3 regions of the Solibacillus sp. FSL R7-0682 genome follow, and region 3 is predicted to be linked to each of the others. Evidence: predicted binding sites of a transcription regulator. Region 3 holds the regulator's gene; each other region holds the start of a gene.

Region 1 (11,014 bases), 1.0 Mb from region 3:
AATCGTGTACAGCACGGTATTTTGGCAGCAATTTGTCCAGATTATATCGTACTTGATGTTTGCCGTACACCATTTTATATTCGTATGGAACAAATTGTGTGGGTAACGCCAGTTGTAAAAAAAGGATAGGAAATACGAATAGGCACGTTCTAGTTGTCATATGATTACTATGATAATTTAGGAGGTGCCTTATTGTTCCAACGTGTCAATCGTTTGGCTATAGATTTACCAAATGTCGAGTACGGTGATGCAAATGCAGCGAGTGCTGTTCAAGAGCTTTTAGGTGGTAAGTTCGGTGAAATGTCGACATTGAATAATTATATGTATCAGTCGTTTAATTTTCGTGGGAAAAAAAAATTAAAACCATTTTACGATTTAGTAGCAAGTATTACGGCTGAAGAATTTGGTCATGTTGAGCTAGTTGCAAATACGATCAATTTATTAAGTAAAGATGCGTCTTTTGCAGCTGAACCGAATGTTGCACCACTTCAAAATGCCAAAAATTTGCGTAATACACAAAGCTTTATTGCCTCTGCTCAAACTGCCTTACCGGTAGACTCAATGGGAAAACCTTGGACTGGCGAAAATGTATTTTCCAGTGGGAATTTAGTATTAGACCTTCTGCATAATTTCTTTTTGGAATGTGGTGCGCGTACACATAAAATGCGTGTCTTTGAAATGACGGATCACCCTACAGCACGTGAAATGATAGGCTATTTATTAGTACGTGGTGGTGTACATGTCGTTGCCTATGCGAAAGCACTTGAAATGGCTACTGGTGTCGATGTGACAAAGATGCTACCAATTCCAAGCTTAGACAATCATATTTTTGACCAAGCGCGGAAATATGAGGATCGAGGCTATGGAAATGTACTATTTACATGGAACTATGTTGGCGATTATAAAGATATAGACAAAATTTGGAAGGGTACTCATCCGATGACGAATGCGCCATTAATTGTGCAGGAAGGGATTCCGAAGGGTGGGAAAATTCCGGATTTAGATGAGCTACCAGAAGAATTTGCTCCAGGTATTGGTCCAGAAGAATTCCAAATGATCGCTAAGCGCTTAATGTCAAATTTGTAAATAAAAGGACAGATTGATTCGAAAAAAGAATCTCTCTGTCCTTACATTATTTTTGGCAATATGTTACGACTGTATCAAAATCTAAATCTCCACCAAAAATCGATAACGCGCTTCCTATCGTTACATGCAATTTGCCTTTTGCAAGATCATGGAATTTTTCTAAATCAATCAAAGAACGTACGCCCCCTGCATAAGTAGTAGGAATAGTTGTCCACTGAGCTAAATCACGCACTAAATCCTCCTGCATGCCACTACGTTTCCCTTCTACATCGACCGCATGGATTAATAATTCATCACAATATTGTTCGATTTGCTGTATTGATTTCGCGTTTACTTCAAAATCACTAAATTTTGTCCATTTATCAGTGACGACAAACCATTTCCCATCTCGCTTACGACAGCTTAAATCAATGACAAGCTGCTCTTTGCCGACAACGTCAATCAACTGCTTTAGACGTTCCATATGAAGCATGCCATCATGGAAAATATAGGATGTAACGATGACATGGGATGCCCCTGCATCGATATATTTTTTTGCATTATTAGCTGTAATGCCACCACCGACTTGTAAGCCCTTTGGGTAGCTTTGTAAAGCGCGAATTGCAGCGTCCTCATTTCCCGGACCAAGCATAATGACATGTCCACCCGTTAATTTATTTTCTTGAAATAATTGTGCATAATAGGATGAATCATGCTCGGATGAAAAGTTTTCAACGACAGCTTGATCTTTATAACCAAGCGTACTGCCGACGATTTGCTTTACTTTTCCATCGTGTAAATCAATACAGGGTCTAAATTCCATTTTGTTCACTACCTTTTCTAAAACATCATGTCCTATCATACCATTACTCCTACTCAAATTAATAGAAAAATCAGACGCTTATTCGGTGTTTTTAGAAAAGCTTAATAATATAAGACAGTCAATTTTTCGTATGGTAAAATGAGCATACGAAAAAGTTAGGAAAGTGTGGCATGAAAATGGCGGAGAATTTGAATTTATTTGATCTCAATAAGTTGTTTATTTTAGGGCGACCAATTGGGACTATTTTTCATAATGCAACAAATATGTATTCCATTGTTCGTGTCAAAATTCAGGAAACGAATATTCAATATGACGAAAAGGAAATAATTATTGTTGGTTATTTCCCTCAACTTGTGGAGGAAGAGCTGTATCGTTTTACAGGGCATATGAAAAGCCATCCGAAATACGGCATGCAATTTCAAATTGAAACCTTTGAAAAAGAGGTGCCGACAACGGAGCAGGGTATTGTTCATTATTTATCAAGTGATTTGTTTTCAGGCATTGGACGAAAAACGGCAGAAACAATAGTTGAAAAACTTGGGATGGATGCACTTAACAAAATATTAGAAGATCCATCAGCACTAGATGTTGTTCCACGGCTATCTAGTGAAAAGAAGTTACAAATCCGTCAAACAATTGAAGAAAACTTAGGACTAGAGCGTGTCATGGTAAGGTTGAATGAATGGGGCTTCGGTCCACAGCTTGGCATGAAAATTTATCAAGCTTACCGGGAAGAGACGATTCATTTATTAACTGAAAATCCGTATCGACTAATTGAAGAAGTCGACGGAGTCGGTTTTATTCGTGCGGATGAACTTGGGGCAAAGCTAGGAATTACAGGGAATCACCCGGACCGAATTAAAGCTGCAGTTTTCCATGTACTAACTAACGCGGCGCTATCTGAAGGGCATGTTTATTTAGACGCGGAGATGGTACTACCAATGGTAAAAGATATGCTCGAGCAAAGTCAGCGTATTGAAATTCCATATGAAGCCATTTCCAAAGCGTGTATAGACATGCGGGAAGAGTCAAAAATTTGTGGGGAAGAAACGCGTATGTATTTACCTTCACTCTATTTTAGTGAAGTGGGTATAGCGAGTAAAATTCTTGACTTGAAAGAAAAAAATAAACAATCTGAAAGCTTTTCACAGGATGAAATTCGAAAAGCGATAGGACAGGTAGAAGAGCAATACAATGTAGCTTATGCGCCAACACAAGCACAAGCAATTGAAACGGCAATAAATTCTGCGGTTATGATATTAACTGGTGGACCAGGTACTGGGAAAACGACGGTAGTGCGAGGTTTAGTTGAGGTATATGCAGAACTTCATGGGCTATCATTAAATCCGAAAACCTATGCAGAAAAAGAGGAACCCTTTCCTATTGTCCTAGCTGCACCGACTGGACGAGCGGCGAAGCGCCTTGCTGAATCGACAGGCTTACCTGCGATGACAATTCACCGCTTACTCGGTTTTAACGGACAAGAAAAGGATGAGGAAACAGAACGAGAAGTGACGGGTCGACTCATCATAATAGATGAAATGTCGATGGTTGATACATGGCTTGCCCATCAATTATTGAAGGCATTGCATGAAGACGTACAAGTTGTTTTTGTAGGGGATCAAGACCAACTGCCCCCAGTAGGACCAGGGCAAGTATTAAAGGATTTACTTGCCTCGAAGCAAATTCCGACGGTGGAACTAACGGATGTGTATCGTCAAGCAGAGGGATCAACAATTATTGAGATGGCCCATCAAATAAAAAAAGGGGTCATTCCAAAAACTTTAACGACAAAGACATCGGATCGTTCCTTCATTCAAGCTGCGGCTGGCCAAGTGACGGGTGTAGTCACACAAGTTGTGAAAAGCGCAATCGCAAAAGGGCAAGCAATTCGAGATATTCAAGTTTTAGCCCCAATGTATAAAGGGCCAGCTGGAATCGATGCGCTAAATAAAGAAATTCAACAGCTCGTCAATCCGAATGACGGAACACGGAAGGAAATTGTGTTCGGTGATACGATTTACCGTATAGGAGATAAAGTATTACAGCTAGTGAACCAACCAGAAAATAATGTATTTAATGGGGATATGGGTGAGGTCATTTCAATTATTCGAGCAAAAGAGACGGTTGAAAAGCAAGACCTGCTCATCGTTTCATATGATGGAATCGAAGTTACTTATCAACGACCCGATTTAAATCAAATTACCCTTGCTTATTGCTGTTCCATTCATAAATCTCAAGGGTCTGAGTTTCAAACTGTCATTATGCCTGTTGTTCGGGGCTATTCTAAAATGCTCCGTCGTAATTTGCTCTATACGGGAATTACGCGGGCAAAAAACTTTTTAATTTTATGTGGAGAGCCAGATGTATTAGCAACTGGCTTAGCAAAAACAGACGATTTAATGCGCTTGACGTCCTTAAAAATGCGATTAAACCCGACTGTTGACGAGCATGAAGAAGTGCCAAAAGAAACTGTACCTGTAACAGAAACACCTAGTTCTAAAGAATTTGAAATGAAAAATAAGCAAAATACAGAGAAACAATTAAGTTTATTAAATGTCTCAGACTCACATAAAATCGGCGAATCACTACCCAATCATTTAACGACTGAAACGGCACCCTACATCCATCCTTTAATTGGAATGGATGGAGTATCGCCATATGATTTTAACGAATAAATTTTATAAACTAGCAGAAATTCGATTGAAACAGAATTTCTGCTAGTTTTTTTATTTTGCTATATGTTTAATTATCTCAGCTAAAGGTATGGAAATATAATTGATCAGATATTCATAACACATGTTTAAAAAACCTAATTTTTTAACAATATATTGTTATGTTTTATTAATTCCATAAGTAAAAGTCAGAAATTTAAAAAGAAACAATTTTTTATTGTTGTATTTCCAACTGTGTTAGTATAGATATCGTTCATATGACGTCCGAAGTTAGATGTCATTAATTGTAAATGAAAAGGTTTACAAAATAAATAAAGTAGGTGCAAATATATGGATTTCTTATGGGGGATCATTGGGATTTTATCGGTTTTAGGTATCGCCTTTGTTTTATCAAGCGAGCGAAAAGCTGTTAAGTGGAGAATTATTTTATCAGGGTTATCGGTACAAATTATCTTTGCCTTTATCGTGTTAAAGTGGGAGTATGGTCGTGAAAAGCTTATGCAGCTTTCAGAAGGTGTACAAAAACTAATCGGGTATGCAAATGAAGGGATCGTATTCGTATTTGGTGGCTTGGCAGATGCAGAGAAGGTAGGATTTGTATTTGCAATGAGCGTATTAACGATTATCATCTTCTTCTCTTCTTTAATCGCAGTACTATATTATTTAGGCATTATGCAATTAATTATTAAAATTATTGGTGGTTTCCTATCGAAAGTTTTAGGAACGACGAAGGCTGAATCAGTAAACGCTGCTGCCAATATTTTCGTAGGACAAACAGAGGCTCCACTTGTTATTCGTCCTTTCTTAAAGAAAATGACGAAATCACAAATGTTCGCTGTTATGACTGGTGGACTAGCTTCTGTATCAGGTTCAGTATTAGTAGGTTATTCATTACTTGGTGTACCATTAGAATATTTATTAGCAGCAAGCTTCATGGCTGCGCCCGCAGGTTTAATTATGGCGAAGTTAATGATTCCAGAAACAGAAGAGGTTGATGAAGCAGACTTCAAATTAGAACGTAACTCAGATGCAACTAACGTAATTGATGCAGCTGCAATGGGTGCTTCTGATGGTTTAAAATTAGCTGTTAACGTCGGTGCTATGCTTCTATGCTTCATTGCATTGATTGCATTATTAAATGGTTTATTAGGTGGAGTAGCTGGAATATTTGGTTATGAAAATGTAACACTTGAAGGTATTTTAGGTTATGTATTCGCACCACTTGCATTTGTTATTGGGGTTCCTTGGGATGAAGCAGTACGTGCAGGTTCGTTCATCGGCCAAAAGCTAATTTTAAATGAATTTGTAGCTTACTCAAACTTTGGTCCAGTAATCGGTGAGTTCTCTGATAAAACAGGAATTATCATTTCATTCGCGTTATGTGGATTTGCTAACTTAAGCTCGATGGGTATTTTAATCGGCGGATTAGGTGGTATGGCACCAGAAAAACGCAGTATGATTGCAAGCTTAGCTGTAAAAGCTGTAATTGCTGGTACGTTAGCTTCATTATTATCAGCTGCAATTGCAGGGATGTTTTTATAAATTTAAATTAATAGATTATAGACTGTGCTTAAAAACATTTAAGCGCAGTCTTTTTTGTATGGTCATGTACATTAATATTGGATTTCAGTAGCAAGTTGCTGTAATGCTTCAATATTTGTGAGTAAGTAACCACGATTTTGCTTTGTTAAATAACCCGCATCACTAAATTGTGCGAGAACGTATAACAAATGCCTATAGGATACCCCTAAATATTCACATACTTCGGTATGCTTTTCTTTGTAAAAATGTTGGTCCGAAGATAGTAAAATAAAAGATGCGAGTCTATTTTCAAGAGGGTATGCTTGATTTTGTGTATATTTTGCGGTTGCGGTAGTCGTTTTTTTACTTAAAAATAAACAGAGCATTTTTAAAAATACTGGGTCGGCAAGTAATCGCTCTTTTACTTCGCGAATTGGGATAGCGAAACAAATTGATTTTGTAACGGTTTGAATGCCCTTTGAATACCGTTCTGTATTTAGAAGTTCTATTTCCCCCATAAAAGTTGGGGAAGTTAAAAAATCTATTAATGATATTTTACCATTTTTATGGGTAATATAAAGTTTTGCTTTTCCTTCAATCATGTAATATAAATAATCAGGAAACGATTGCTCGTGAAATATAAATTCACCTTTTTCAAATTCATATACATAAATATAGGGTGTAATATCAAATGAAAAATATTGTGAAATAGGGTATTTCTGAATATAGTGTATACTTTCTTCTTGTGGTAGCTTTCTCAAATTATATGGCAACTCCTCATCGAAAAATATGAGATATCTCACATTATTGTATATTTTATCGTGCTATTATTCAACAAAGGAAAGTTGGAGGGATATGGAATTATGAACAATCAACGTTGGTTAGCCAAAAACTTTTTTACGTTTTTTTTAACGTGGGGAGTTTTTTTACCATATTGGACAGGGTGGTTAATTAATGATAAAGGGCTAACTGTATCAGAAGCGAGTATTATAATGGGGTTCGGACTCGTTGCGAGAGCAATTTCGACGATGTTTATTTTCCCCTATGTTTCAAAGGTTTTAAGTAATAAACGAGTGCTTCTTTTCTTTACAGTTGCATCATTAATTGTGACGTTTCTATACATACCAGTGGACTCATTTGAAGGGCTATTTATTATGACGATGCTCTTTAGCGCATTTTATCCGGCATTATTACCGGCAGTAGAAAGCAGTGCGTCGACCCTTATGCAACAGGGGGATATTCATTACGGGAAAGCGCGTTCTCTTGGATCATTTGGTTATGTAATAGCAGTTTTAGTTATTAGTATGTTTACCGGCGTTTATGGCGAGCAAGTTATTTTATGGAGTATGCTACTTGGGTTGACAGCATTATTAGCAATTCAGCTTATGCCAGCACCACAAGTATTAACAATTCCACCATTACAAGAAAAAAGTTCGAAATCATTGTCAATACAGGGGTTATTTGAAGTGAAAAGTTTCTTCATAGTCCTAATCGTCGTCATTTTATTACAAGGTGCCCATGCGTCGTATTACAACTATGGCTATATATATTTACAAGATTTAAATGTAAATCCTTTTTATATAGGGATGATATTAAATGTAGCGGTGCTTTTTGAAATCCTTTATTTTTTAAAGGCAGATACTTTTTTAACAAAGTGGAAGCCATCATCACTTATGTTACTTGCCGCTATAGGTTCAAGTGTCCGCTGGGTAGCGATATTTTTATTCCCAAGTATGACAGTATTTATTATTACTCAGGCATTACATGCATTATCATTTGGTGTTGCGCATTACGCATTTATTCGTTATATAACGAAAGCATTGCCTAAAGAGCAAATCCCAAATGCTCAAGGCATTTATTCTGCGTTGGCAATGAGCTTAAGCGCGGCTGTCCTAACTTTACTAGGTGGAGCACTCTATGAAATTGAACCAGGTTTGTCGTTTTTAGGGATGGCAATTTGTACAGTGCCAGCAATCTTTATAATTTTAATAACACGCAATCGATTTGATTATTAATTCGACAATAGCAATTGACAGTAAGCGTGCATTTTTTTATAATGTAATACAGAATAAAATGAAAATGATGACGGAAAAAGTAAGCATTTTGAACGTGTTTAGAAAGAGATTTCTTGGCTGAAAAAATCTCCACAAGTTAAATGCCGAAAGCTACTCCAGAGTGCAGCTAATCCCTGCCGTATGCTTACGTTACAAGCGCTTGAGATATAATGTGTTTTCGCATTATAAATTAGGGTGGTACCACGAGATACAGTCTTCGTCCCTTTACCGGGATGAGGGCTTTTTTTGTTTTAAATTATCATTCTAACAATTTTTACGAAAGCTCTGCTAAGCAACTCATCACTAGACTATTTAGGAGGAAACACAAATGACAAAGAAAAACATGACAGCATCTGAAATTCGTCGTCTTTACCTAGAGTTCTTCAAAGAAAAAGGACACCATGTAGAGCCATCAGCACCATTAGTACCAATTAATGACCCATCATTACTATGGATCAACTCAGGGGTCGCAACATTAAAGCCTTATTTTGATGGACGTATTATCCCAGACAATCCACGTATTACAAATGCACAAAAATCAATTCGTACAAACGACATCGAAAATGTTGGGAAAACAGCACGTCACCATACATTCTTTGAAATGTTAGGTAACTTCTCAATTGGGGACTACTTCAAAAAAGAATCGATTCATTATGCATGGGAATTTCTAACTGACCCGAAATGGATGGGCTTTGAACCGGAAAAGCTATCTATTACAGTTCACCCGGAAGACCAAGAAGCGTATGACGTATGGCACAATGAAATTGGCATTCCTGCTGAACGTTTAATCCGTATTGAGGGGAACTTCTGGGATATCGGTGAAGGTCCATCTGGTCCAAACTCTGAAATTTTCTATGACCGTGGAGAAGTGTACGGTTTTGGTGCACCAGAGGAGGAAATGTATACAGGTGGAGAAAATGAGCGTTATTTAGAAATTTGGAATCTTGTATTCTCACAGTTCAACCACAACCCAGATGGTACTTACACACCACTACCTAAGCAAAACATTGATACGGGAATGGGCTTAGAGCGTATCGTATCAGTTGTACAAGAAGTACCAACAAACTTTGATACGGATCTTTTCATGCCAATTATCGAAAAAACAGAACAGTTTGCTAATCGCAATTACAAACGCCCGAGTGAAGTAGATTTAAAAGAGATTTTCGGATCGGCGGAAGATATTAACACACCGTTCAAAGTAATTGCAGACCATATTCGTACAGTGGCATTTGCTATTGGTGACGGGGCATTACCATCAAACGAGGGACGCGGATACGTATTACGTCGACTTCTTCGTCGTGCAGTTCGTTATGCGAAACAAATCGGTATTGAAAAACCATTCATGTTTGAATTAGTTCCTACTGTTGGCGAAATTATGCAAGACTTCTATCCACAAGTAAAAGAAAAAGAAGCATTCATTCAACGTGTTATTAAAAACGAAGAAGTTCGTTTCCACGAAACACTTGATGGAGGTTTAGCAATTTTCAATGAAGTGGTAGAGAACCAAAAAGCAAAAGATGAAACAGTTATCCCAGGTGCCGATGCTTTCCGTTTATACGATACATTTGGTTTCCCGATTGAGTTAACAGAAGAGTATGCGGAAGAAGTAGGAATGACAGTAGATCATGAAGGCTTTGAAGCAGCGATGGAAGCACAGCGTGAACGTGCTCGTAACGCTCGTGCTGATGTAGATTCAATGCAAGTACAAAATGAAGTTCTTTCAAACTTAAAACAACAATCTACATTTATTTACAACGTATTAGAAGCAACAGGTACTATTGCAGCGATTGTTGTAAATGGTCAAGAAACAAATACTGCTTCAGAAGGTCAAGAAGCGTTCGTTATTTTATCTGAAACGCCATTCTACGCTGAAATGGGTGGACAAATTGCTGATACGGGTATCATCGAAGCAGATGGTTTCACAGCAATCGTAAAAGACGTTCAAAAAGCACCAAATGGTCAACCGTTACACACAGTTGTAGTAGAATCAGGTGAAATGCATGTTGGTGATACAATGACTGCGAAGGTTGATAAAGAAAAGCGGAGCATGATTTTGAAAAACCACACAGCGACACACTTAATGCATCGTGCATTAAAAGATGTGTTAGGTGACCATGTAGCACAAGCAGGTTCTTATGTAGGTCCAGACCGTTTACGATTCGACTTTTCTCACTTTGGTGCAGCGACAAAAGAAGAGCTTGCACAAGTTGAGTTAGCGGTAAACGAAAAAATTTGGGAAGATATCGAAGTTGTCATTCAAGAAATGGATATTGACTCTGCAAAAGCAATGGGTGCTACTGCCTTATTTGGTGAGAAATATGGAGATGTTGTTCGTGTCGTTGCGGTTTCTGATTACTCAATCGAGCTTTGTGGTGGATTACACGTTCAGCGCTCTTCAGAAATTGGCTTCTTCAAAATTGTTTCTGAAGGTGGTATCGGTGCGGGAACTCGACGTATCGAGGCAGTTACTGGTAAAGCAGCTTACCTAGCTGTTAAAGAAGAAGAAGCGATTTTAAATGAAGCAGCAGGTCTATTAAAATCGAACGCAAAAGACGTAGCAACACGTGTTGCTTCTTTACAAGGTGACTACAAAGAATTACAACGTGAAAATGAATCATTATCACAAAAAATTGCCAATGCACAAGCAGGTGCTGTATTAGATGCAGCGCAAAAAATTGGCGACGTAACGGTTTTAGCTACACGTGTCGATGCAAAAGACAACAACCAATTACGTCAAATGATGGACGACTTAAAAGAAAAAATGGAATCGGCTATTATCGTTCTTGGTGCAGTAGCGGATGATAAAGTTATGCTATGTGCTGGTGTAACAAAAGACATCGTTGGTGGCAACTACCATGCAGGGAACATCGTAAAAA
Region 2 (11,014 bases), 290 kb from region 3:
AGAAGAAATCCAGCCTCAAACTGCAAGATTAAAACAAGAAATTGAAGGTTTACAGAATTCTATAAGTGAAATCGAGAAAAATATCCCTTCAGACAAAAATAATATTTAATGAATAACCATTCATCTATAGTCAAATAATACTATTCACCTTCTAAAAAACATGCAGTTTAATCCTAATAATATCTTTTTTTAGCATTTTTTAAGCAATATTCAATTATTCAAATTTTGGAACTTTAAAGTTTTTTCTTTTATTGCTATAATATTTTAAAATGCTAATGGAAAGAAGAAGGTGATTGTTTTGACGGAAGATTTATACTCACAAAGAGAGGCTATGCTATTTAGCCAACGCGTTGCACAGCTATCAAAAGCGCTTTGGAAAGCTATTGAAAAAGATTGGCAAACATGGATAAAGCCTTTTGATTTGAACATTAATGAACATCACATTTTATGGATTTCTTATCACTTAAAAGGCGCCTCGATTTCTGATGTGGCTAAATTTGGCGTCATGCATGTATCTACAGCCTTCAATTTCTCAAAAAAATTAGAAGAACGTGGTTTACTAACATTTTCAAAACGTGATGAGGACAAGCGTAATACATATGTAGAGCTAACACCTGCTGGCTCTGAATTGATTTTACGCATGTATGAGCACTATCACGATACAGAACATACTATTTTAGAAGGCTCATTACCATTAAAAGAGATTTATGGTAGATTCCCAGAGTTTTTAGATGTGATGGCTGTTATCCGTAATATTTATGGAGATGACTTTATCGAAATTTTTGAACGCTCCTTCATGAACTTTAAGGAAACGATCGATGAAACAGGTCGACCTACAACAAAAATTTAATTTCCTTAAGTTAAAAGAAATGGCACTCAATTTATTTGATGTCGTTTCTTTTTTATTTTGCTGATTTCGATTATAGTTGTTTTAAGATGTTTAACCTATTAGTATCAATGACATAACATATTTAGGCTTTTTTTAGGAGGATGTTTGTGCACTGCTGGAAAACAATCAATATTGAACGGGAATATGGTACAACTAGACTTTATTTGTTATCAATCATTTTATTCGTATTAGTATTTTGTTTCTCTTATATACTTTTTAGCTTTAATTTTACTGGGCGCCATATGGATCGTTTTCTATGGTTACTTGTGTTAATTTCGCCTTTTATTTATCCATTGCATAAGGCACTGCATTATGTTGCTTTATTTAAACACCGACACTCTATTAAATATCGTTTTAAAATCCAATATCATTTCGTACCGATTGTGCGTATGCGGTTGCAAAATAGTATTCCAAAATGGACTTATATCGTAGCACTAGTCACACCCTTTTTTGTTTTAAATAGTTTGTTCATTTGGGGTGGGTTTGCAGTACCTCAATATGCGCATTATTTTAGCTTTTTATTAGCTTATCATTGTAGTATTTGTTTGATGGATTTTTTATATGTGAAAAATTTAATGTCTGCACCAAACAATGCTATAATTGAGGAAACACCAAGGGGCTATGAAATATTAGTACCACTTGATATTTAATATGCGTGTTTTTATAATACATGAAACTTAAGTTGTAGAGAGGAGGAATAGTTTTGCTACTACTTATTGTAATCCTATTCTCAGTAATATACTTATTCCAAATCAATCGTATGACAGCTGCACTTTGTTATCGACGTGAGATACCAGAAGAAAAGCAACCAAAAATTTTCAGAACGATTAACGTACTTATTACGATTTTACTTGTAAGTCTATATGTAGAAGTTTTATTAGCTGTTTAACTTGTTAAATAAAATTCAAAAGAAAACATAAATAAAGGTGACGCGCAAACGTCATTAGTTACGATTTTGCGCCACCTTTAAAAAGCCTTTAACGCCTCATCTTATGTTAGAGAGTTAGTATAGAAACGCTGCTCCTACGATGATTAATAAGATGAATAATACAACTATTAACGCAAATCCAGAACCATAACCGCCGCCGCCATTATAGCCACCGCCGCCCATAACGTCACCCCCCTTCTCTAAAACTATCCTATGCATGTGTGTTTGTAAAACTTAGGCAATTCAGTAGTGCAACCATTTTGTTTTTGAAACGTTTATGTTATAGTTACAATTGCATTAAATGAAAGTTAGGAGCGTATATAAAATGAAAAAAACTCTTTTCGCATTAACAGTTGCTGCATCAATTGGTTTAGCAGCATGTAGTAATCCTGGTGATGAGGTTGTCGTTTCAACTAGCGTTGGTGACATTACTCAGGAAGAATTTTATAACCAAATTAAGGATATCGCTGGCGACCAATTATTACAGCAGGTTGTTGTCGAGAAAATTTTAAATGACAAATACAAAGTAACAGATGAAGAAATCGAAGAGGAACTAAAGGGTGTTAAAGAGCAGTACGGCGAAGGTTATGAAGCTGCATTAGCTCAAAGCAACTTAACTGAGGATGCGTTAAAAACGAATATTCGTTTCACTCTTTTACAACAAAAAGCTGTTGCTGACGTAGAAGTTACAGATGAAGAAATTCAAAAATACTACGACCAAGCTTCTCAAGAGCTTAATGCTCGTCACATCTTAGTTGAAGACGAAGCATTAGCAAAAGAACTAGTTGCAAAATTAAAAGCTGGTGAAGATTTCGCTAAATTAGCGAAGGAAAATTCAGTTGATACTGGTTCAAAAGAAAAAGGTGGCGAACTAGGTTGGTTCTCTGTTGGTACAATGGTACAAGAGTTCAATGATGCAGCGTATGCACTTGAACTTAACACAATTAGTGAGCCAGTAAAATCAGATTTCGGCTACCACATTATTGAGGTAACTGAAAAACGTGATGTGAAAGATTACGGTACTTTAGAGGACAAAAAAGAAGAAATCCGCAAATCAATCGCTGCTACTAAAGGTGACTGGGATACAAAAATGGCGGAATTAATTAAAGAAGCAAAAGTGGATGTTAAAGATAAGGATTTAAAAGAAGCATTTACACAATTCGACTCAGCTAAATAATTTCTGTTTACGAAATTTCAATAAAAACAAAAATGCGAAGCCCGTAATTATGGACTTCGCATTTTTTTAGTTTTTCTTCACAAACTCTGATTTCAGCTTCATTGCACCAAAGCCATCGATTTTACAATCAATGTTATGATCGCCTTCCACTAGACGGATGTTTTTTACGCGTGTTCCAATTTTTAACGTAGAGGAACTTCCTTTTACTTTTAAATCTTTAATGACAGTCACTGTATCCCCATCCACTAATACGTTGCCATTCGCATCACGAACAACTAACCCTTCCTCTACTTCAGCTTCCGAAGTTTGTGACCATTCATGAGCACATTCAGGGCACACATAGTTTAAACCATCTTCATACGTATATTCAGAACCACATTTTGGACATTTTGGTAATTGATCCATAAAATAACCCCCCTACTATTTCTACGTCTATACTGGCACACTTAAGTATTAGAAACAAGCTAATGGTCATCAACATGCTTTATTTGTACACAACTCAATTAAAAATTAAGTTGTCACTTAAAATTTCCGATCCTTTCCATGCTCAGTGAGCCAAAGTCCTATTCCTAAAATGACCGCTCCACCAATAATATTTCCAATTGTTACAGGAATTAAATTATGTACTACTCCACTAAATGTAATTGTATCACTATGGGGAATCAGCATTGCTAATGAGAAGAGCATCATATTTGCAATACTATGTTCAAACCCTGATAAAATAAACGGATAAATACAGCAGAAAATAAGTAAAATTTTTGCCACTTCATTTTTTACACGATAAGTACACCAAACAGCTAAGCATACAAGTATATTACATAGAATTCCTCGGAATAAAAGCTCCATTGTTGTAGCAGACATTTTAATGATTGTTACCTTTTCTACAAAAGCCGCCATATCTCCCACTACATAGCCAGTCATAAATAGCATCCATGCACAAAAGTATGCACCGACAAAGTTTCCACTATAGCTGATTGTCCAAACTTTTATTAAATCAAGCCATGTTGTCCTTTTCTCTAATGCACCAATCGTCATTACTAAATTGTTTCCAGTAAAGAGATCTACGCCCCCAAATGTGACCATACATAAGGCAATACCAAATGTTACTCCTTGTATAATTTTCATCGTTGGTACTTCTGTTGGTGACAGCAAGCCTCCTATTACAATAAAGGTTATCATGCCAAAGCCAATAAATAAGCCGCCAAAAAAAGCGAGCATTAAGTAGGCAAAGATACTTCTCTTTAATATACTCGCCTTCTTTTTCGCCATTTCCCCCATCACTTGGAAAGTTTCGTTCATTTCATTCCCTCACTTCGTATAACTATGTAAAAATTATAACAAGGAATGTTAGCTGTGCGTCATATATTTAGTACAGTTCAATGTGAAAAGCTGTATAATCGTACTTAACATAAATACTTTTTCGTTCTAAAACCGAACATTTCATTTTTGATTTGTACAAAAATTCGTGTATTTGAGATTCATTTTTCTCATTTATGTGTTTTCAAAAAATAATTTCATGAATTTTCCCACATTTATTCAAAAAGAGTATATTATCAGACTATAGATAATTTATAAATCATAAGGAGTGTTTCCATTGACAGTAACAACTAAACGCGCATACAACTTTAATGCAGGTCCTTCTGCATTACCAATCGAAGTATTACAAAAAGCCCAAGCAGAACTTGTAGATTTTAAGAGCACAGGCATGTCAGTTATGGAACTTAGTCATCGTAGCGCTACTTTTGAAGAAGTCCATAATCAGGCAATAGCACGTCTACGTAAACTTTTCGACATTCCAGAAAACTATGAGGTGTTATTCCTACAAGGCGGCGCTAGCTTACAGTTTACAATGATTCCGATGAACTTCTTAGCAGAAGGCCAAAAAGCAAGCTATATACAAACTGGCGCTTGGTCAGAAAAAGCATTCAAAGAAGCAAAACTTTTTGGTACACCAGTAGAAGCAGCTAGTACGAAAGAAAACAATTATAAAAACATCCCTGCGATTACAGATATTAATATCGATGCGGATGCAGCATACGTTCACTTAACATCAAACAACACAATTTTCGGAACTCAATGGAAAATATTCCCAAAAACTGGTGACATTCCATTAATCGCTGATATGTCTTCTGATATTCTTTCGAAAAAAGTGGATGTTTCAAATTTTGCCATGATTTATGCTGGCGCACAAAAAAACCTAGGTCCTTCAGGAGTAACAGTTGTCATTGCTCGTAAAGATTTCCTTGAAAAAGCAAACACAAACATTCCTACTATGCTAAAATACGAAACACATGTAAAAAATAACTCTTTATATAACACACCTCCAACATTCGGTATTTACATGTTAGGTGAAGTTTTAAAATGGGTAGAGCAACAAGGCGGCTTAGAAGCGATTGAAAAGCAAAATGAAGAAAAAGCAAAATTAATTTATGATGCAATCGATCACTCTAACGGATTCTACTACGGCCATGCAACAGAAGATTCTCGTTCATTAATGAATATTACGTTCCGTGTTGCGGATGAAGTTTTAGAGAAGAAGTTTTTAGCTGAAGCGAAGGAAGCAGGATTCGTCGGCTTAAATGGTCACCGTTCTGTTGGCGGCTGCCGCGCATCTGCATACAATGCTGTACCAGTTGAAGCATGTAAAGCACTTGCTGACTTCATGGTGAAATTCCAACAAGCAAATCAATAAATTATGTTAGTTAAGTTATAAAATTTAATATCCCCCTTTTAGTAAATAGACATCTATTTTATACTCTGTTTATTAAAAGGGGGTTTTTCATTAGCTTAAAACTTTAAGGGGGTGGAGATATGAGAAAATGGCATTACAGCTGGATTATTTTGATAGTAACCTTCATTGCCATTATTGTCGCTGGCATTATTCGTTCGTCTGCTGGAGTTTTTATCGTACCGTTTGAAAATCAATTTGGCTGGAGCCGTCCATCCATCTCTTTTGCATTTGCATTAAGCTTATTTTTATATGGTTTTTCAGGACCATTCATGGCTGCATTTGTTGAAAAGTATGGTCTTAAACGAATGATGCTAAGTTCGATGACTTTCCTTTCTATTGCCCTAGCTTGTACATTCATTATGCAAAAGGAATGGCAGCTAATACTTATTTGGGGTATTATGATGGGAATTGGCTCAGGTTTATTTTTAACAGTTCTAAGTACACAAGTTGCAAATCGATGGTTTGTAAAGCGCCGTGGTTTAGCTGTGGGGATTTTAACAGCGGCTACTGCGACGGGGCAGCTAATATTATTGCCTGTGCTTGCTACTTTAGTAGAAAACTATTCCTGGCAAACTGCCATTTTTTTAATTTTTATTTTGAGTTTACTAATGATTATCCTTATTGCTATTTTTATGCGAAACTTCCCATTCGAAAAAAACATTGCACCCTATGGTAGTGATGAAATAATCCAACCGAAAACATCAACGGACAGCAACCCTTTTTCAATGGCTATTCATGCCCTACTTGAAGGTTTGAAAGCAAAAGAATTTTGGCTATTAGCTGGGAGTTTTTTTATTTGTGGCTTATCAACAAGCGGCTTAATCGGCACTCATTTTATTTCTTATTGCATTAGCTACGGTATTCCTGTTGTAACAGCAGCAGCCATGCTTTCTTTTATGGGCATCTTTGATTTAATTGGAACAACACTTTCAGGCTGGCTGTCAGATCGATTTGACAATCGTTGGTTGCTATTTTGGTATTATTCATTACGTGGGCTTTCACTATTAGCATTACCCTTTGCTTTAGCTTCAGGATCTTTCATTTGGCTCATGATATTTGCTATATTTTATGGTCTAGATTGGATTGCTACAGTGCCACCAACAATCGGTTTAACGCGGCAACGCTTCGGACTTGAAAAGAGTGCAATGATGTATGGCTGGATGGTTGCCTTTCATCAAGTTGGAGCAGGTGTTGCAGCTTACTATGGTGGCGTATTTTACGAGGCGTTTGGCTCTTATAAAATGGCCTTTTTATTAGCGGGTGGCTTCTGTCTGCTTGCTAGCTTATTCGTCATTTTATTAAAAAAGCAGCCTAAAATGGGAACGGTATAATAAAACGGCTTGAATCCTTGTTGAGGACTCAAGCCGTTTTATGTATGTTAAATTTTTGGTTTATAAAATGAACGGTTATCTAATGGGAATAGGCGCTCTGTAAATTCACCAGGTTTTGTTTTATCTAGGGCACGTGTTAGCATATTCATTTTAGCATCAATATTATCAATATAATGCAAGATTTCTGCTTCCTGAATCATCGGTTTTTTCGGACTTCCCCACTCTTCTTTCCCGTGATGAGACAACACTAAATGTTGTAAGAGCATTACTTCTTCTCCATCAATTTTTAGCTCTGCTGCGGCAAGTCCAATTTCATTCACCATAATTGAGATATGTCCGAGTAGATTCCCTTCAACTGTATAGGCTGTGCCAACTGGACCACTTAATTCAATGACCTTACCGATATCATGTAAAATAACCCCCGCATAAAGTAAATCTCGGTTTAACGTTGGATATAAATCACAAATCGCACTACTTAATTTTAACATTGAGACAACATGATCAATTAAACCAGAAGCATAATCATGGTGATTTTTTGTTGCTGCTGGAAAAACCATTAAGCTCTCTTGATGTTTTTTTATAATATGACGTGTAATACGTGAAATATTTGGATTTTGAATTTGGAAGAAAAATTCATTTACTGCTTCCATTAACTCTTCTTTTGGTATAGCAGATGTCGGCAACAAATCACTAATTTGCACACCTTCATCTTCTCTCGCAGGACGAATTTGTTTTACTCGTAGTTGGTTTTTACCACGGTAATCATGGATTTCTCCGCCTACTTTAACGATAACTTGTGCGCGATATAAATTTTCGTGCTCTTCATTTGTATCCCAAAGCTTTGCCTCAATGTCTCCACTTCGATCTTGCAAAATTAGTGACATAAATGGCTTACCAACAGTAGTTACTCCCTTTTTTGCCTCTTTAATTAGTAAAAATTGTTCCACTTGTTCACCAGGCTGGAGTTTTGTAATTCCATTCACAAGCAATCGCTCCTTTATACTCTATTAATAAATATTGTATCATGCATTACAACCTTTTTTCGATTAAAAGGACACTTTTTTATGTTCATGAGCACGCCATATATTTCTATATATTTTAAAAATTTGCGCAATGTTTCGTGAATTATGAAGCTTTTTTTTGTATAATAGTACTATCTTTCTTATAAAGGGTGGTTTAAATGGAGAATTATCGTTTTACTGCATTTGAAAAAACGGGAGAAACTTTATTTGATGAAGTGTGGACTTTTGAAAATGATGACGCAGCAAAAGTTGAGGGGCAAAAGAATATCGAAGAAAAAGGGATTGCGGAAAAGACTCATCGTTTAGTAAATTCTGCTGGAAAGTTAATTTTATTCCACGTTTAGTGTACATATTAAAATCGACATCTTATGAAAACGTTGAATACTATTTTGCTTCCCATTTTTAAAACTTAAAAGAGGTGCCCTCGAAAAGGACACCTCTTTTTTTTATGCTAATCGTTTAATTTTTTCAAACAATTCTTGAGTAGTTGGAACTTGTAAATACATACGCATACGTACAATACGATTTAGTTCTTTTTTAATCATCTCATTTGCAAAAACTGCGCGATCAGTTGAGGAGTACATAGCACGCATTTCTTCTGGCATATTATAAATTTCATTAAAATCGTGTAGCACTTGCTGAAGTTCTTGCTCATTCAATAAATATTGCTCAGAAAGCTCTACTAATTGTGTATTAAAAATTTCAAGCATTTTCACGGCATCATCCTTTATAACTAAGTCTAGCACTTTTTTCACGATTTTCGTCGTAACAATGCTCCCTAAAATTAAACCGATAATCCCACCAATTAAACTAATAACAGCTGTACTAACATTTGGAATTGTAAAACCAATCCCTCCACCAACGATAAGCCCGATAATACTTCCTACAACACTTGCAGCAGTTTTTGATACGTTTTTAAATAATTGGGCAGGTGACATTTGTCCTTTAATCGTTCGGACAATATCTACAGTAGACATAACACCCGTCACAATTGCACCTGTAACAACATTCGCATTTAAAAGCATAATAGCTTTTTTAGCTACAATTGAGCTGTACATTGCTTTTTTTGTAGCACTGCCTGCCATTTTTTTGACGACAGCCTTTGCACCATTTTTTTTGATTGCACTTGAAACACCTTCATCTAAATTTATGTGTTCAACAATGTTGACTAAGTGAATCTGCTCTTCAATGACTTCTTCTGCAAAGGATTCACCGATTACAGACAAGCCTGTTAATACTGCATTTTCAACTGCGTCATCTCGGTTTGCACCATTCCATTTACTTTGTGCAAACGAAATAGCTGTACTCATACCAATCGTTTCATGCAAAAATGAAATGCAGCCTTGATCATCCATCTGTAGGTGATGAATATTGCCTGCTTCTGCAATGTGACGAACTTGGAAATACGTAAATGCACCTTTTTTAATGTATTTATTTTCATTAAAATATTTATATACTTCATCAAATTGATCGAATGCTACTTCTAAATAATTGATTTGTCCCTCATCAAGATCACTTAATTGGATTTCGCATACTTCAATTGTTTTTTCGACTGTCGGGTAATAGACATTATGCAAAATTTTTCTATGATTCTTTGATTGCAGTTGTTGTTCCACGAAGTTACCTCCAGTTTTTAATCCTTCATAATCATAAATGGATTCGCGAAAGTTGTACAGATTTTTTAATTGAATAAAAAAAGATACCTTACTAGCAAACGCGAGCAAGATATCTTAAGTTCATTATTTTCCTGTAAATTGTGGTGTCCGTTTTTCAACGAATGCTTGAATGCCCTCTAAATGGTCTTTCGTATGGCGCATTTTTACTTGACCTTTTGATTCTCCGTGTAAAATTAAATCAAGTTCCTGTAAATTTGCCTCATGTAAAATTTGCTTCGTTTCGATCATCGCTAATATTGGAGATGCAAGTAGCTTCCCTACCAACTGGTCTACTGCTGTAGAAGCCGCTCCTTCTGGTACATTGTGGTCGATTAAACCTAAGTTTAACGCCTCTTCTCCGTTCAGCACTTTCCCTTCCCAAATCATTTGCTTCGCTTTTACTGTTCCAAGACGCTGTTTCATAAAGAAATGTCCCGCACCGTCCGGTATTAGTCCAATCCCGATAAAATTCATCGCAAGTTTACTTGTTTGTTCCGCAACTATAACATCGCTACCTAACGCTAAACTAAAGCCTAGTCCAGCCGATGCACCGTGGATTTGGGCAACTGTAATCATTGGTAATGTATAATAGGCCTTAACTAAACGAGCAATGTCCCCCATAACTGAACCAAAATCTGAAAAGTCCTCAGATGCGACCATCATTTTGACGTCGCCACCAGCTGAAAATACCTTTCCTTCTCCTTTAATGACAAGAATTTGTACATCCTTTTCATTATGTAATGCTTCAAAGCAATCTGCCAATTCCCGCATCATTGTAAAATCCATTGCATTCATCGCCTGTGGACGATTTAATGTCAATGTCGCTTTACGCTCAGCAATTTCTAAATTAATCGTTTCATAATTCATCCTATACACCCCTTATAAATGAATAATCATTCATTTCGACAACTGTATCGATATTTCCTCTATTTACTTAAATATTTCCCCACTTTTAAGCCGGTAAATAAACATCCACCCACAAAAGTTCCTTCTAATGAGCGGTAGCCATGTACTCCTCCTCCACCAAAGCCACTTACTTCCCCTACAGCAAATAAGCCTGGAATTGGATCCCCATAATTATTTAATACTTGACCATTTAAATTTGTTTGCAAGCCGCCTAATGTTTTACGGGTTAGAATATTGAGGCGCACCGCAATAAGCGGACCAGCTGTTGGGTCGAGAATTTTATGTGGCTTTGCGGCACGAATTAATTTATCCCCTAAATAATTGCGCGCTCCATAAATTGCCGTCACTTGCGCATCTTTCGAAAATGTGTTTTCA
Region 3 (11,014 bases):
ATAACAAAATGGGCTTATAATTTAGCGATAGCCTATAGTTTATTGCTTATAAGTGGTGGGCTCATTTTCCTTATTGCTACACTGATTGGTGGCTTAGGTGACGCGAAGTATCCGATGTTAATTTATGCAATGGATCAGCTAGAGGATCACTATTTCTTATCATCCGCCAATAATGCTTATTTTTATTTCGAAAATTTAGCAACGCTTATTGTTAAAAACGGTATTCTAATTTTCGTTCAAATTTTCTTTTTGAATAGCTTGTTTAGCTTCGTTGGGACATTTATGAAAAACCATTATGCAGCCATTGTTGTTACACTCATCATATCAATTCTTGGTTATTCTTTTGGAAACCATTTTATCGAAATCAATACTATGTATTTCAATCCATTTGTTTATTTCGATACATGGAATATTATCGATGGGTGGAAATCAGTTGAAGCAAATGATGGGAAAGTGAATTTCCTAAATGGAACTGTCATTTTATTAATTAGTGGTAGCCTATTGTTCTTTATAGGGCTTTTATTTAGAAGGAAGGTGACATCATAATGGTATTACAAGTAAATAAACTCACAAAAAGGTATAAAAATAAAGCGGTCCTTCAAAATATCTCCCTTTCTATCGATGTAGGAGAGATTATTGGTCTTGTCGGGCCAAATGGCGCTGGAAAATCGACTTTAATGCGCTCTATATTAGGGTTAGAAGAAATTGAAAGCGGCACTATTCACTTGAAGGATATTTCTCATAACGATCCTGAATTTTTTAAATATATTTCATTTTTGCCAAGTGATAATTACTTGTATATGCAGTTAACTGGTTATGATCATCTCTCCTTTGTAGCGAATATTTATAATTTATCGCTTAAAGAAATAGACGATGTTATTGATTTAATCGGTATTCGCTCGTATGTTAATCAGCCTGTTAAATCCTATTCTTACGGGATGCGCCAGCATTTATTTATTGCTTTAAGTATATTAACAAAACCACTTATCATTTTAATGGATGAACCTTTTAATGGATTAGATCCAACGAGTACCATTGAATTAAAACAATTAATTCATACGCTCCATGCGCAAGGAATTAGTATTGTTATTTCAACACATAACTTAGATATATTAGAGGATTTGACAAATACAATTTGGTTTATTAAAGACGGTACACTATTCACAAATAATCTTGTAGCAAATATGAATGTACCATATGAAATAATGTACTTCTATAATGGGGATCTCACTCAATTAATGGGTGAGAGTCATCTTCCTTTCCAAATAAACGAAAATCGTATAATTACAGAGGCAACATACGCGATCGAAAAATATCTTCAATGGTTAATAGAAAATGATGTTCAAATTCAATCAGTGAACCCTATTAAACGAAATTTAGAAGAACTATATCGTGATTTTTATAATGTGTAACATCTATGAATTAAAGAGTGATGCTAGATAGTAGTTTTTGTGAAGATTTATGAGCTTGTTAAAGTAATTTTGTTTTGTTACACTCAAGGTAATTAAATGCATTTGCAGGGGGACACATTTGTGTTGAGAAGGTAAAACCTGACCCTTAGAACCTGACCGTTAATACGGACGTAGGGAGCAAAGTACATACTTATTATTTATTTGTACTTACTAAGGCTCCACGTTTTTTTACGTGGAGCCTTTCTTATGCAAATACTTTAATTGCGGGGGGACACATTTGTGTTGAGAAGGTTAAAACCTGACCCTTAGAACCTGACAGTTAACACTGACGTAGGGAGCAATTATAGGTGTAATCTACACTTTTTTGGCGTCTCTATTTATAGGGACGTCTTTTTTTGCGCTTACGTCCACCAACAGAGGGGGACAACCTATAGGATTTTTTGAAAAAGTGGAAAGAGTAATTGAAGGTGCGGATATAAAAATAAATAAAATTGAGTGAAGGAAGTGTTGAAAATGGACTTAAGTAAACAAACCGTTTTAATTACAGGTGCAAGCAGAGGTGTAGGTTCAGAACTTGCAAAAGCATTTTCAAAAGAAGGTGCTAACGTAATTATTAATTATAATAACAGCAAAGAAAAAGCAGAAAGATTGGCTAAAGACTTGGGAAGTAATGTAATTGCTTTAAAAGCAGATGTACGTAACAAACATGAAGTCGTAGAAATGATTAAAGTAGCAAAGGATTATTTTAATACGCCCGTTACAACAGTTGTTAATAATGCATTAATAGATTTTGAGTTTAATCCACTTACTCAAAAAAATGCCTTTGAATTAAACTGGGACAGTTTTAATAAACAATTTGAAGGAACAATTAGAGGTGCATTGAATTGTATTCAATCTGTTCTTGATGATATGAAAGAATTAGAGTTTGGTCGTATTATTAATATCGGCACAAACTTATTTCAAAATCCCGTTGTAGCCTACCATGAATATACGACAGCTAAAGCAGCTTTACTTGGTTTTACTCGTAATATGGCTAAAGAACTTGGCGGGTACGGTATCACTGTGAATATGATATCCGGAGGTCTTTTAAAACAAACAGATGCTAGTAAAGTTACTACACCAGAAGTATTTCAGATTATTGAAGATTCCACACCATTAAAAAAAGTAACAACACCGAGAGAATTAGCAGATACCGCCTTATTTTTTGCTTCCCCATGGGGACGTGCAGTTACAGGACAAAATTTAGTAGTCGATGGCGGGCTTGTAATGGATTAAAAGGCGATATGTACGGAAGTATCACTTCAGGACCTTAAGCTGTAGTGGGGTCCCGGCGAGGGTTCCACCTACAGTTTTACTTATTATCATTTACTGCACAACTCCTTTCATCTTGGGAAAATTTAATGACAGACTTATAAATATTTGAGGCGAGCAAGTAGAGCACCTAAATGAATTATGATGGACTTGGCCATTCAGATGATCAAATTACTATAAATTATTATCTCCATATTACGTAAGAAGCGGAAAAAAGCGCCCATAAGTTTACATAACTCACGAGGCACTTCGCTACTTAATTAATTTGTTAGCATTTCACTATCTTCAATTGAAAAATGAACTTCGAACAAGAAAAATATAGGGTGGTTTTAGTATACCTATGTTTTCATCCATATTATTTCTCTGTTTTTTCTTGCTTCTTTTTCAAATACTCCGCACGTATTTTTTCAAGTTGCTGCTTTTTATCAAATTTGGCAGGCTTGTTTTTTTCATGATACTTTGTCACTGCTACCTTACCTTTAGTATCCAATTGATATTTTCCCACTTTGTTCACCTACTTTTTTCGTCTTAAAGAGAATCTATTCAACAAATATAATATACCTTATTTTACTGAAGTAAACCTTATTCATGTACCGCTACCTTTGCGTACATCAATAAAAACATTAAAAGCTTCGTAAAATAAATCAAAAAAACCACCTCCCAAGAAGTTACTCTTGGGAAATGGTAATTGGGTTTCATTTAAATTGTGAGTTACACCATTTCAGAAAAAGTGGCTCACAGGAACAAAGGCACCGTTCGCGGCGTCCTGTCGCAACACCTTTGCCCCACATCCTTGTGAATGTTACATCATTCCTGGCATGCCACCCATACCAGACATATCTGGCATACCGCCGCCTGCTTCTGGGATGTCTGCTACTACTGCTTCCGTTGTTAAGAATAATGAAGCAACTGATGCAGCGTTTTGTAGTGCTGAACGTGTTACTTTTGCAGGGTCAACTACACCTGATTCGATCATGTTTACCCATTCGCCTGTTGCCGCATTGAAGCCAATGCCAACATCTTCACGTTTTAAACGATCTACAATAATTGAACCTTCAAGCCCTGCATTTTCAGCAATTTGACGTACTGGCTCTTCTAATGCACGTAAGATGATGCGTACACCTGTTGCAACGTCACCTTCTACTTCTTCAAGCACTTTTTCTACTGCGCCGTAAACGTTAAGAAGTGCTGTACCACCACCTGCTACGATACCTTCTTCTACAGCCGCGCGAGTAGAGTTTAATGCATCCTCGATACGTAATTTACGCTCTTTTAATTCTGTTTCTGTTGCTGCACCGACTTTAATGACAGCAACACCACCAGCTAATTTTGCTAGGCGCTCTTGTAATTTCTCTTTATCAAACTCTGAAGTAGTTTCAGCTAGTTGAGCACGGATTTGGTTGACACGACCTGCTACTGCATCTGTATTACCTGCACCTTCAACGATTGTTGTATTGTCTTTAGATACGATTACTTTTGCAGCGCGCCCTAATGATGTTAAGTCTGCTGTTTTTAAGTCTAAACCAAGATCTTGTGTAATAACTTGTCCACCTGTAAGAATTGCAATATCTTCTAACATTGCTTTACGGCGGTCACCGAAGCCTGGCGCTTTTACAGCTACCGCATTGAATGTACCACGTAATTTGTTTACAACAAGTGTTGCAAGTGCTTCCCCTTCTACATCTTCAGCAATGATTAAGATTGGACGACCTTGTTGAACAACTTGCTCTAATACAGGTAAAATTTCTTGGATATTCGAGATTTTCTTATCTGTAATTAAAATGAATGGGTTATCCAGCACTGCTTCCATCTTGTCTGTATCTGTTACCATGTAGTGAGATGCATAACCACGGTCAAATTGCATACCTTCTACGACATCTAATTCAGTTGTGAAGCCTTTAGACTCTTCAATTGTAATAACACCGTCGTTTCCAACTCGTTCCATCGCATCTGCAATGTATTGACCGATTTCTTCATCTGCTGAAGAAATTGCTGCTACTTGTGCAATTGATTCCTTGTTTTCAACTGGACGTGAAATTGTTTGAAGCTCTGTTAAAGCAGCTGCAACTGCCTTGTCCATCCCTTTACGAATGCCTACAGGGTTTGCACCAGCTGTTACGTTTTTTAACCCTTCACGAATCATTGCTTGTGCTAAAACTGTTGCAGTTGTTGTCCCATCACCAGCGATTTCATTTGTTTTAGAAGCAACTTCTGCTACTAATTTTGCACCCATGTTTTCAAATGCGTTTTCTAATTCAATTTCTTTTGCAATGGATACACCATCATTTGTAATTAATGGTGAACCGAATTTTTTCTCAAGTACTACGTTGCGTCCTTTTGGCCCAAGCGTTACTTTTACTGCGTTTGCTAATTTATCTACACCCGCTGCCATAAGAGAGCGAGCTTCTTCTGAGAATTTAATATCTTTTGCCATACTTTATATTCCTCCTAATATTCATTAATCTATACTTTATGGGTTTATTGTTATTAGATGTGCAGCTAGCTAAGTACTCTATGTAAATACTAGCTGCAATGAATTTTCGTTTATTCTTAGCCAATAATCGCAAGTACATCACTTTCACGTAAAATTAAATATTCTACGCCGTCGTACTTCACTTCTGTACCAGAGAATTTTGAGAAGATAATTTCGTCGCCTACTTTTACGTCAAGCTCAACACGAGTGCCGTTGTCAAGAACACGACCCGTACCTACTGCCACGACTTTACCAGTTTGCGGCTTTTCCTTAGCTGAGTCAGGTAGAACAATACCGAAAGCAGTTTTCTCCTCTACCTCAACAAGTTCAATAATGATTCGATCTCCTAATGGTCTTAACAAGTGAAACAACCTCCTAAAAAATGATATCTTTTAGCACTCTATCAATAAGAGTGCTAACACAATTATTAGTTTAATGAATTCCCTATTTTTTTGCAAGTCAGAACACTAAAAAATTTTGTTTTTTAGCAAATTCATCTACAATAAAGTAAATACGTTTTTTATTGCCAATATAGAAAGAAGGTTTTTCACTTTGACATCAACTACATCGCCAAAATTTAAAACACAAAAAACCGCATTTTATGTGTTACTCACTTATATAATTTGTCAGCTTTCTGTGTTTATCCTTGTATTTATTCCAGATTTTAAAGAATACTTATTACAGTTTATTTCTGCACCATCTAAACAAGAACAATTAATTAAGCTTTCTGCCTGGTGGACGACAGTTTCTTTTGCCATTGCATTTCTCGTAAGCTTTTTCCTAATCCAACGAAATAAGCAATTTTGGAATGTCTTTAAAGGAGAAAAAGCGTCACTTGGTGTATCGATTGGCTGGGGTGTAATTGGCTTCTTCCTAGTATTTTTAGGGCAAACAATTGGGGCCTATATTGAACTTGCATTAGGAATTGAGATGGGTTCAGAAAATACGCAGCAAATTATGGATGTTACAAAAATTGCACCGATTATGATAATTGCCACAGTATTTTTAGGTCCGATTTTAGAGGAGCTTGTTTTCCGCCGTGTTATTTTCGGTTCGATTATTCAAAACTATAATTTCTGGGTTGCAAGCATTATTAGTGCGATTGTATTTGCAGCGATTCATTTAGATTTCACACATATTTTACTTTATACCATTTGCGGCATGATCTTTGCGTTTCTTTATCATCACACGAAGCGTTTAATCACACCTATTATAGCGCACGTTTTATTGAATGGATTTGTAACATTTCTACAAATGAATGCGGATAAGTTTCAGTAGTATGTTGTGACGAAAAAACGCTATCTTCCAACCGGAGATAGCGTTTTTTTATTGATTCATTTGTTCCATTTGGCGCCGTTGTTGTTCAAGTAATTCCTCTACTTGTAACTCACGCCCGCGTTCTTCCTCTTCCTTCATACGCACCGATTCGGCCTCTTCATATTTTTTATAGCCAACTCGAGAAATGACGATACTTATCTCATATAAAATAAAGAGAGGAATTGCAATTATAATGTTCGACACTAAATCTGGCGGTGCCAATAATACCGAAATGACGATTAATACAAAATACGCATATTTACGGAATTTCACCATTAAAGCTGGATTAAGAATCCCAAGGCGTGCTACAAAAAGAGTCACAACAGGGAGCTGAAACAACAACCCAAACGGAATGACTAATTTAAATAAAAATGAAAAATACTCATTTATCCCAATTGTTTGCGTAATGTTTAAGTCATCGGCTAAGCCAATCATAAAACGCATAACAAATGGAAACAAAATATAGTATGCAAAAACCATGCCACCAATACCTAGCAAAAAGGCATAGGGTATGTATTTCAACGTCGCTTTACGCTCCGCTTCATGTAAACCAGGCGTAATAAATGCCCATAATTGATAGAGTAATAACGGCGAAACAATTACAGCTGCCACAATAAATGTTACCTGTAAATAAACCGTTAACGGATCAGAAACACTAAACGCATTCATCGTAATATTTTTAGCATTATCACTAAATTGAATATGACGAATAATAGGCTTTGCTGAATAAAACCCAGCAAATAGAGCAATTACAAAGAATATTGCCACAAAAAAGAGGCGCTTTCTTAGCTCTTCCATATGTTCTACTACAGTTAATTCTCTTGGATTCATGTTAAGACATCCTTAATCTACTTAACGTCGTTTTTGTCGTTATCTTTATGCTCAATCACGTTTTTTTTAATATCCTCATCGTCATCTGTTAAGCCTTTTGTTGCACTTCGGAACTCACGTAACGTAGTCCCCATAGCACGACCTAGTGATGGCAATTTTTTAGGTCCGAAAATTAATAAGGCGATAAGTCCGATGATAATTAGGCTTGTTGGTCCTATGGCATTTAAATGCACAACCATTTCAGCCACCTCCTCTATTATTATGTACATTTTACAGTAATTAACGTAATTTTGCCATTTTTAGTAATGTGAACAATTTGTTACTAATCTGAATTTCGTACTAAATAAATAAGAGCTTGTAATTCCACTGATAAATCAATGTTCATCACCTTTAATGAATCTGGAACAGATAAACGTACAGGCGTGAAGTTTAATATGCCTTTTGCATTCATTTTTACAAGGCGATCCGTCATCATTTGTGCGGAACGAGATGGTACTGTTAAAATTGCTAGCTCCGCGCTAAAGGCCTCATACATTTCCTCTAATCGGTCCGGGTGAAATACCGGAATATCACTAATAACGGTTCCTTCAAGTGGCGCCTTCGTATCAAATGCCACAACAATGCGCGTATTGTGATTTTTTTGGAAGTTGTATTTTAATAATCCATTTCCTAAGTTTCCGACACCAATTAATGCAACATTCATCGCTTCATCCTGATCTAATGTCTGACGGAAAAATTCAAGTAAATATTGCACGTCATAGCCGTACCCTTTTTTGCCGAGTGCGCCAAAATAAGAAAAATCACGGCGAATTGTTGCGGAATCTATCTTCATTGCATCACTTAATTCTTGTGATGAAATTCGTTTTTTACCTTCATTTGCGAAGTTCTTCAAAAATCGATAATACAGAGGAAGTCTTTTCGTTGTTGCTTGTGGAATTTTTGTTTCTGGTTTCACACATTCTCCTCCTATATACAAATGGAAATCGTTTTAATCTTACTAAACAAGTAGCAACAAGTAAAGTATCCATCGTTGCGTACACCCACCCCATCCTTTAAACTGAAAGGAGGAAATTGAGGTGTAAAAATGATTGTATTACAAGTAAATCAATTATATAAATCTTTTGTTACCGATGAAATATTAAGCGGTGTTAAATTAGAAGTACAACATCGCGATCGCGTTGCATTAGTAGGGCGTAACGGTGCAGGGAAGTCAACTTTACTGAAAATAATTGCAGGTCAAATGAGTTATGATTCTGGTGAAATTATTATTCCTAAAGATATTCGCGTAGGCTATTTGGAACAACATGCTGGCATCGATTCATCTTTATCCATTTGGGACGAAATGATGACAATTTTTAGCTCGATTCAAAATCAAGAAAAAAAACTACGCTTTTTAGAACAACAAATGGCCGATCCTGAAATTTACGAAAATAGTGAGCAATACGCACGTGTGATGGCGGAATATGACCAATTACAGCATGATTTCAAAGAAGCTGGTGGTTATCAATATGAAGCAGATACACGTTCTGTATTACATGGAATGCAGTTTTTCCCTGAAGATTATACGAAGCCGATTCAATCGTTATCAGGTGGTCAGCGTACGCGCCTAGCACTAGCAAAGCTATTACTTTCGAAGCCTGATTTATTAATTTTGGACGAGCCAACCAATCATTTAGATATTGAAACACTGTCTTGGCTAGAAGGGTATTTAAAGGGCTATGAGGGCGCCATTTTAATCGTATCTCATGACCGCTACTTCTTAGATCAGATTGTTTCCATTGTTTATGAGGTTTCTCGTACGAAAGTATCAAAGTATGTGGGAAATTACAGTGCTTATTTAGATGACAAGGCGAAAAACTATGAGCGTGACTTAAAAATGTACGAGCGTCAAATGGATGAAAAAGCAAAACTCGAAACATTTATTCAAAAAAACTTAGCACGTGCATCTACTACGAAAATGGCGCAATCACGTCGTAAAGTGCTTGAAAAAACTAGTTGGATGGAATCTCCTGATGGGGACGAGAAAAGCGCAAACTTCGGCTTCACGATTGATCGTCAAAGTGGCAATGACGTACTTTCAATTGATCAGCTTACAGTTGGCTATCCTAATAAAGCTATCTCACACAATATTAACATGCGTATTTTCCGTGAAGATCGCATTGCTTTAGTTGGTCCTAATGGGGTTGGGAAATCAACACTCCTAAAAACAGTTGTAAAGGATTTAGAAGCACTTTCTGGGGATATCCGCTATGGTACAAATGTTCAGATTGGTTACTATGATCAGGAGCAAGCGAAGCTAAGTTCAAACAAGCCCGTATTAAATGAATTGTGGGATGAATGGCCCTTAATGAATGAAAAAGATATTCGAAACATTTTAGGTCGTTTCTTATTTAGTGGGGATGACGTTTCAAAAACGGTAAATTCCTTATCTGGTGGAGAAAAAGCACGGCTTGCTCTTGCTAAATTGATGATGCAAAAGTCAAATTTCCTCGTACTCGATGAGCCAACTAACCACCTAGACCTAGATAGTAAGGAAATTTTAGAAAACGCACTTATTGACTATCCGGGAACATTGTTATTTGTATCCCATGATCGTTATTTCATTAACCGTATTGCAACAAAAGTCGTGGAGCTATCTGGAACTGGCTCATTTGAGTATTTAGGCGACTACGATTACTATACAGAAAAAAAACAAGAGCTTGAGGAACTAGCTGCAATGGCCGCAGCTTCAGTGGAAGCAAAATCAGTAGAAGTTTCCCATGCAAAATCCACTTCGATGATTGACAAAGATGCGAAAAAGCGCGAGCGACAAATTCACCGAGCAATTGAAGACATTGAACAAAAAATGAACGCTTTAAATGAAACGATTGCCATATTCGAAGAACAGCTCTGTGATCCAGCAATTTTTTCAGATCATGAAAAAACTTTCAACATCCAATCGGAATTAAACGAAGCAAAGGAACAGCATGAACTCCTTGAAATGGAATGGCTTGAATTAAATGAAGAACTAGATCACCTATAATTAAAGGAGAACGTATGCAATTTGCAACGTTCTCCTTTTCTTTTTAATGAAAACTTTTTATCATTTGTAATTTTTGATAGGCCATATGCGTACCATATATCCAACCGAGGAAAATAAGTGTGAATAATGCAATGATCCAGTTGAATAGTGCAAATAGTGGTTTCCAAGGGGAATTTATCTTTTTCACTCGAAAAGGTTGACGGTCACCCATACGAATACTATGGAAAATATCTATCATTTGTCCACGTCCATACACAATAGCTAGTGGATAACAAATTAATGCAAATATAATAAACAATCCGCTAAACGATGCGAAATAATACCAACGTCCAATAGAAAAAAAGAAAAATAAAATACTGATTGTCAAAATAAGTCCCACTACTAGTAATAACAACATCTTGTTACGTTCTATTAAGTATTGCATTCATACACTCCTTCTTTGTCATTGCTACCATCCTTATGAAAAAAATTATCTATAAATTACTATTCCATAAAATCAATCCCTTTAAACGACTTTCGACTATTTTCGTCATATATATTGGTCAATATACAAATTTCACTAATAAAACTCCACAATTTTATTCACATTTAAAATGCAGTAATATCAACATATCAACAGTGTTTTCCACATTATCCACATTTAAAAAT

Evidence for each region. Region 3 encodes Rex, which represses fermentation and respiration genes when NADH is low (regulators of the CRP and FNR family bind a similar motif). Its sites were predicted from a motif close to TTGTGAAATATTTCACAA; they were not measured.
Region 1: a site for Rex is predicted at 6,872-6,889, ahead of yeiL (transcriptional regulator YeiL). Genes of this name have one in related genera too.
Region 2: a site for Rex is predicted at 4,318-4,335, ahead of MKZ17_RS03205 (formate/nitrite transporter family protein). Genes of this name have one in related genera too.

What each region holds. Positions count from the first base shown of each region.
Region 1 is NZ_JBBOUI010000001.1:1,345,630-1,356,643, forward strand. It holds gene MKZ17_RS06740 (DUF2642 domain-containing protein) at 1-129, shown strand, start outside; gene MKZ17_RS06745 (manganese catalase family protein) at 193-1,086, shown strand; gene hisA (phosphoribosylformimino-5-aminoimidazole carboxamide ribotide isomerase) at 1,133-1,888, opposite strand; gene recD2 (SF1B family DNA helicase RecD2) at 2,065-4,566, shown strand; gene MKZ17_RS06760 (NupC/NupG family nucleoside CNT transporter) at 4,894-6,105, shown strand; gene yeiL (transcriptional regulator YeiL) at 6,177-6,845, opposite strand; gene MKZ17_RS06770 (3-phenylpropionate MFS transporter) at 6,948-8,099, shown strand; T-box leader at 8,158-8,366, shown strand; gene alaS (alanine--tRNA ligase) at 8,467-11,014, shown strand, end outside.
Region 2 is NZ_JBBOUI010000001.1:615,069-626,082, reverse strand. It holds gene MKZ17_RS03240 (YtxH domain-containing protein) at 1-109, shown strand, start outside; gene MKZ17_RS03235 (HTH-type transcriptional regulator Hpr) at 293-850, shown strand; gene MKZ17_RS03230 (DUF3267 domain-containing protein) at 997-1,539, shown strand; gene MKZ17_RS03225 (hypothetical protein) at 1,593-1,778, shown strand; gene MKZ17_RS03220 (YjcZ family sporulation protein) at 1,893-2,000, opposite strand; gene MKZ17_RS03215 (peptidylprolyl isomerase) at 2,143-2,994, shown strand; gene MKZ17_RS03210 (zinc ribbon domain-containing protein YjdM) at 3,061-3,399, opposite strand; gene MKZ17_RS03205 (formate/nitrite transporter family protein) at 3,517-4,293, opposite strand; gene serC (3-phosphoserine/phosphohydroxythreonine transaminase) at 4,589-5,686, shown strand; gene MKZ17_RS03195 (MFS transporter) at 5,806-7,056, shown strand; gene yhaM (3'-5' exoribonuclease YhaM) at 7,104-8,039, opposite strand; gene MKZ17_RS03185 (YhzD family protein) at 8,237-8,422, shown strand; gene MKZ17_RS03180 (hypothetical protein) at 8,525-9,694, opposite strand; gene MKZ17_RS03175 (enoyl-CoA hydratase) at 9,818-10,600, opposite strand; gene MKZ17_RS03170 (FAD-binding dehydrogenase) at 10,660-11,014, opposite strand, start outside.
Region 3 is NZ_JBBOUI010000001.1:324,997-336,010, reverse strand. It holds gene MKZ17_RS01760 (hypothetical protein) at 1-546, shown strand, start outside; gene MKZ17_RS01755 (ABC transporter ATP-binding protein) at 546-1,412, shown strand; TPP riboswitch at 1,509-1,606, shown strand; TPP riboswitch at 1,668-1,766, shown strand; gene MKZ17_RS01750 (3-oxoacyl-ACP reductase) at 1,926-2,687, shown strand; gene MKZ17_RS01745 (hypothetical protein) at 3,079-3,228, opposite strand; gene groL (chaperonin GroEL) at 3,526-5,157, opposite strand; gene groES (co-chaperone GroES) at 5,274-5,558, opposite strand; gene MKZ17_RS01730 (CPBP family intramembrane glutamic endopeptidase) at 5,749-6,474, shown strand; gene tatC (twin-arginine translocase subunit TatC) at 6,523-7,344, opposite strand; gene tatA (twin-arginine translocase TatA/TatE family subunit) at 7,362-7,583, opposite strand; gene MKZ17_RS01715 (redox-sensing transcriptional repressor Rex) at 7,667-8,299, opposite strand; gene MKZ17_RS01710 (ABC-F family ATP-binding cassette domain-containing protein) at 8,429-10,366, shown strand; gene MKZ17_RS01705 (hypothetical protein) at 10,410-10,790, opposite strand.